Regions from separate parts of the Streptococcus sp. SP8 genome, predicted to be linked through region 2. Evidence: predicted binding sites of a transcription regulator. Region 2 holds the regulator's gene; the other holds the start of a gene.

Region 1 (3,156 bases), on a different contig from region 2:
GCAAAGGCAACTTCATGGCCAAATTCTTCTGCTCTCAATAAGACCTGTTTGATTTCATCATCGATTGTGACACCATCGAATGACAGGGTTCCATCTAAATCAAATACAAACTTCATCTTGTTCACACTTTCATTTTTTTAAGGCACGAACAGCTGCTTCGTAGGTCTGCTCCATCAGCATGGTGACAGTCATAGGCCCAACCCCTCCTGGTACCGGGGTAATATGACTGGCCAAAGGTGCAACAGAGTCAAAATCGACATCCCCACACAATTTGCCATTCTCATCGCGATTCATTCCGACGTCAATAACAACGGCGCCTTCTTTCACGAAGTCTGCTGTTACAAATTTGGCACGACCGATCGCAACAACCAAGATATCTGCTCTTCTAGCAATTTTAGGCAGATGATGGGTCCGGGAATGGGTCAAGGTTACCGTCGCATTTTTGGCGAGGAGCAACTGCGCCATTGGTTTTCCAACGATATTGGAACGACCAATCACGACTGCTCGCTTCCCTTCTAGATCAATCCCGTACTCTTTGAACATCTCCATGATACCAGCTGGAGTCGATGGCACCATAATCGGATTTCCAGCCCACAAGCGTCCCATATTCAATGGATGAAAGCCATCCACATCTTTTGTCGGATCAATGGCTAAAAGGACTGCATCCGCATCGATATGCTTAGGCAGTGGCAACTGCACCAAAATCCCATGCCAAAGGGGATCTTGATTGTAGTGTTCGATCACTTCTAATAATTCAGCTTGGCTGATGCTTTCAGGAAGTCGTCTCACTTCACTCCGAAAGCCTGCCGCAATAGCAGAACGCTCTTTATTTCTTACATAGATTTTGCTAGCTGGATTATCTCCTACTACGATGACAACGAGGCCAGGCACAACTCCTGTCTCTTCTTTTAATCGTGCTGTTTTCTTCGCAATCTCACCCTGTAATTTTGTAGCGAGCGCCTTCCCATCAATGATTGTCGTCATGTCAATTCTCTTTCTAGTCAAGTAATGAAAATAGTCCTCTCTATTATAGCAGATTTCAACTCTCAAACCTAACTGTTCCTAATTAGAATTTCTTATAGACGAAAACTATAGCCAGATGGACAAAAAATGAGCTTGAGACCACCCCAAACTCATCCACACAGCTGCTTAGTAAAGCAATTCATAAATTTCCATTGCAATTAAATCAATGCTATCAAATGTATAGGTTTCACGCGCTTCAACATCACGAAGTGTAAAGGTTGAACCTTCTTCTTCATTGTGGTTGTAGGCTACTTCAGCGACAACAACACCGTCACGTTCAAAATTACGTTTCAAGTTTCCACCGTCTTTTGTCATCGTCTCCAAACGGTTGATAATCCGTACTAAATGTGATTCCATTTTATTTCTCCTCTTTACTTTCTACTCTCCTATTTTATCATAAAAGAGAAAGCTCTTCCAATAAAAATTCACATTTTTCCATTGATTTGCTCTTTCTTCAATCCTTAGCGACATTCCGTAGCAAATTCTTGCAAACTTCTAGAATACTGATATAATGAAACTATAAATCTTTGACTATTTTTGACCTTTCAAAAATAGGCTCGTCTCTTGATGGAAAACCATCAAAAACCTACTGTGAGGTATGTATATGCTTTGTCAAAATTGTAAAATAAATGAATCAACCATCCATTTATATACAAATGTAAATGGACGTCAGCAGCAAGTAGACCTCTGTCAAAATTGCTATAAAATTATGAAAACAGACCCTAATAACAGCTTCTTGAAAGGCATGACCCAACGTAGCCAACTCACTGGAGATCCTTTTGAAGATTTCTTCAATAACCTTGGAAACTTCCAAAGTCCGCAAGAACCTCAAACCCCTCCAACTCAATCCGGAGGCAGTTATGGAGGTGGCGGCTACGGCCAAAACAATAACCGTGGTGGTCAAGACCCTCGTCAAGCCCGTCCTCAAAAGCCAAAAGGTCTTTTAGAAGAGTTCGGCATCAATGTCACAGAAATTGCCCGCAAAGGGGATATTGACCCTGTCATTGGCCGTGATGAGGAGATTATCCGTGTCATCGAAATTCTCAACCGTCGAACCAAGAACAACCCGGTTCTGATTGGAGAACCTGGGGTCGGAAAAACTGCCGTTGTGGAAGGCCTGGCTCAAAAAATCGTCGATGGCGACGTTCCACATAAATTGCAAGGAAAAGAAGTCATCCGCCTAGACGTCGTGAGCCTCGTTCAGGGCACAGGCATCCGTGGTCAATTCGAAGAACGCATGCAAAAATTAATGGATGAAATTCGTCAACGCGAAGATGTTATTCTGTTCATCGACGAAATCCATGAAATTGTTGGCGCAGGATCAGCCGGCGAAGGCAATATGGACGCTGGAAATATCCTCAAACCAGCCTTGGCGCGTGGAGAACTCCAATTAGTTGGGGCTACTACCCTCAATGAATACCGTATCATTGAAAAAGATGCGGCCTTGGAACGTCGGATGCAGCCCGTTAAGGTCGATGAACCAACGGTTGAAGAAACCATCACCATCCTCAAGGGCATCCAGAAAAAATACGAAGACTACCACCACGTCCACTATACAGACGGTGCCATCGAAGCGGCAGCTATTCTTTCAAACCGTTACATCCAAGATCGCTTCCTGCCAGACAAGGCCATTGATCTGTTGGATGAAGCGGGATCTAAGATGAACCTGACCCTAAACTTTGTGGATCCAAAAGTGATCGATCAGCGCTTGATTGAAGCGGAAAACCTCAAAGCTCAAGCGACGCGCGAAGAAGACTTTGAAAAAGCAGCCTACTTCCGCGATCAAATCGCGAAATACAAGGAAATGCAAGGTCAACATGTCACTGATCAGGAGACCCCTGTCATCAGTGAAAAAACGATTGAACACATCGTTGAACAAAAGACCAATATTCCTGTTGGTGATTTGAAAGAAAAAGAACAGTCTCAATTGATCAATCTGGCTTCTGATTTGAAAGCTCATGTGATTGGTCAAGACGATGCAGTAGATAAAATCGCGAAAGCCATTCGACGCAATCGTGTCGGCTTAGGATCGCCTAACCGTCCAATCGGAAGCTTCCTCTTTGTCGGACCAACTGGTGTCGGAAAGACCGAACTGTCTAAACAATTAGCGATCGAGCTCTTTGGCTCTGCAGA
Region 2 (3,156 bases):
CTGCAGCTAATCAAGTCGAAGCCCTTGAAACCATCTTAGAAGATGCTCGCAATTATGAACCGCTGACGCAGACACGCCCAGACGAAGGTGTTCGGGATTTGATTCTTGAAAAACCAGAACTACTCATCGAAGCGGAGGAGATTCCATTTGAGAGTCAAACGCGTGAGAACAAGGACTTGGCCAAGGGCGAAAGCCGGATCCTTCAAGCAGGGAAGGTCGGACGCCGCTTGAAATTGATCGAGGTTCGACAAGAAGAAGGCAAAGAAATTCGGACAGAAGTCGATGCCTTTGTCGAAGTGGATGCCCAGGATCAGATTACGGAAGTCGGGACGAAGGAAGCGGAAAAAAGTCCGTTGATAGCTGATATGCCGACTCCAACCACTCCTGTCACCCCAAGTAAGATGCAACCAGAAGTTATGACTCTTTCTCAAGCTGAAGACAAAAAATAAAAAGGAAGACCTGTTCTCTTGCAACCGAAAACCCCAGAAGCAGTTTCTGTTTCGACTTCAGACCATCCGGAAAAAGAAGTGGTTAAAAGTCCTTCTCTACCATCGGAAGGAAAACTTCCTAAAACCGGTACAAAACAAAGTGGATTGTTTGCTTGGTTAGGTCTTCTTGGTCTAGGATTCTTGGGCGGAGGCGCGAAATTTGCTCGTCGCAAAGAGTAGCTCCTTCTTCGCATAAGAGGCTGGGACACAAGTCCTAGCCTCTCAATTATTTTTGGATTGTCGAGCAAGACGCAGTGGTTGAGTGGGCTCTACTGCGCTGATTTCATCAGCTTTTACAGCCCTACTCAACTGTGCGGAGGTGGGACGACGAAATCGAATTCTAACGAATTACCGATTTCTGTCCCACTCTCTTTTATTTTTCTCCCTTCCTTAAGAGATTCCCATTTCCATAGAGTCTTTGCTTTATTTACAGCCGTAAAAATTGTATAATAGTCAAATAAGGTCAATGATGAGAAGGAACACTCCAAGGCCATTTTTTATGGGCCAAAGAACAGAGCATCCATCTAGAAAAAAACAAGCCAGAAAGGAGCATCATGGCAAATAAGAACACATCTGATAGCATCGAAGCTTATATTAAGGCCTTGCTGGCTCAAGCTGGCATGGCAGAGCTCAAAAGAAGTGAGTTAGCCGATGTCTTTCAGGTCGTACCTAGTCAGATTAACTATGTCATTAAGACTCGTTTTACCGAGAGCCGAGGCTATATTGTAGAGAGCAAGCGCGGTGGTGGTGGCTATATCCGCATTGGCAAGGTCCAGTTTTCAGATCACCATCAGATGCTCCAAGACTTGGCAGCCAATATTGGAGAGACCATCAGCCAGCAGGTCTTCCATGATATCCTCCAGATGCTCTATGAAGAAAAATTATTGACAAAACGTGAGGCTCAGCTCTTGCTTGCGACGACCTCCGATGAGGTCCTAGGTCGAGATGCTCTCATCCTACGAGCAACGATGCTGAAAAAAATCATTCAACAAGTAGATAGAAAAGGAAATACCGACTAGATGAACTATTCAACAGCACTGTTAGAAAGTATAGAAGCGGCCCAAATACTAGCAGGCCACTATCAGGGGCATACCTTAGATACTTGGCATCTCCTGACGGCTATGGCCAATAATCCCTATAGCGTGGCAGGTTCTGTACTGAACGATTATCCTATGCAGATCGATGAGTTTCAGGATGCGGCGGAGCATATTACAGGCCAAGCTTTTCAAAGCGACAATCGGTATGAAATCTTCCCATTTTCTTATCGGATGGAAGCCATTATGAAGCACGCAAGAGAGATTGCCCAGGTCCTTCATGCCAAGACCTTGGGAACAGAGCATGTGCTCCTCTCTCTTCTAGCAGACCGTGGGACCTTGGCGAGCCAAGTCATGGAGTTTGCCGGCTTTGCCTTTACAGAGCAAGACAAGGGAGTTCCTATTGCCTCTCTTCGAAAGAATCTTGAGGACAAGGCAGGCTGGGACAAGAATGATATCAAAGCCATTCGGAGTCTCTATCGCGCCCAAAACCCTAACCGCCAAACCATGGGAAATATGATGGGCATGCCCCCAAGCACCAGTGGAGGTCTTGAAGATTATACCCGTGATTTGACAGAAATGGCGCGTGCAGGCCAGCTTGAGCCTGTGATTGGTCGGGATGCAGAGATTTCACGCATGATCCAAATCCTCAGCCGCAAGACGAAGAACAATCCTGTATTGGTGGGAGAAGCAGGGGTCGGAAAAACAGCCCTTGCCTTAGGTCTGGCCCAGCGTGTCGCTAGTGGCAATGTACCAGCTGAAATCGCGCAGATGCGTGTTCTGGAATTGGATCTCATGAATGTCGTTGCTGGGACGCGCTTCCGTGGGGACTTCGAAGAACGGATGAACAATATCATCCAGGACATCGAAGAAGACGGTCACGTGATTCTCTTTATCGATGAACTGCATACTATTATGGGGTCAGGATCCGGTATTGATTCGACCTTAGACGCAGCCAATATTCTAAAACCAGCCCTGGCACGGGGAACCTTGCGTACAGTTGGGGCAACGACCCAAGATGAGTACCAAAAGCATATTGAAAAAGATGCAGCCCTCTCTCGGCGTTTTGCGAAAGTCACCATTGAAGAGCCAAGTGTTGCAGATAGCATCCAAATTCTCCAAGGCTTGAAAGAAACCTACCAGGACCACCATCATGTGACCATTACTGATGAAGCGATCGAAACAGCTGTCAAATATGCCCATCGCTATTTGACCAGCCGTCAATTGCCAGATTCAGCCATTGATCTCTTGGATGAAGCGGCAGCTACTGTACAAAACCGCGATTCCAACGGTCACGTAAAAGAAGAGTTGACCGCCTTAGACCGGGCCTTGATGGACGGCAAGTGGAAGAAAGCAGCCCAGCTCTTAGAAGTAGAGGCCGCTCCCATTGTCTACAAAAAAGAAGTCACTGACCAAGATGTCTTGGTGACCTTGAGCCAATTATCCGGTATTCCAACTCAAAAACTGACCCAAACCGATGCCAAGAAGTACCTAAACTTAGAAGCAGAATTGCACAAGCGCGTGATTGGTCAAGACCAAGCCGTTTCGAGTATCAGTCGGGCTATTCGACGCAATCAATCGGGGATCCGTAGCAACAAGCGTCCGATCGGTTCTTTCATGTTCCTAGGACCTAC

What was found. The regulator CtsR, encoded in region 2, represses protease genes until heat stress. The targets are predictions, from matches to a motif close to TTGGTCAAAAAAGGTCAAANA.
Region 1: a site for CtsR is predicted at 1,548-1,568, ahead of PCY11_RS03115 (ATP-dependent Clp protease ATP-binding subunit). Genes of this name have one in related genera too.

Annotation. Positions count from the first base shown of each region.
Region 1 is NZ_JAQFJL010000001.1:612,878-616,033, forward strand. It holds gene PCY11_RS03100 (HAD-IIB family hydrolase) at 1-116, opposite strand, end outside; gene PCY11_RS03105 (bifunctional methylenetetrahydrofolate dehydrogenase/methenyltetrahydrofolate cyclohydrolase) at 130-984, opposite strand; gene PCY11_RS03110 (DUF1797 family protein) at 1,150-1,380, opposite strand; gene PCY11_RS03115 (ATP-dependent Clp protease ATP-binding subunit) at 1,628-3,156, shown strand, end outside.
Region 2 is NZ_JAQFJL010000007.1:51,600-54,755, forward strand. It holds gene PCY11_RS06525 (alpha-L-fucosidase) at 1-449, shown strand, start outside; gene PCY11_RS06530 (LPXTG cell wall anchor domain-containing protein) at 468-668, shown strand; gene PCY11_RS06535 (CtsR family transcriptional regulator) at 1,043-1,507, shown strand; gene PCY11_RS06540 (ATP-dependent Clp protease ATP-binding subunit) at 1,508-3,156, shown strand, end outside.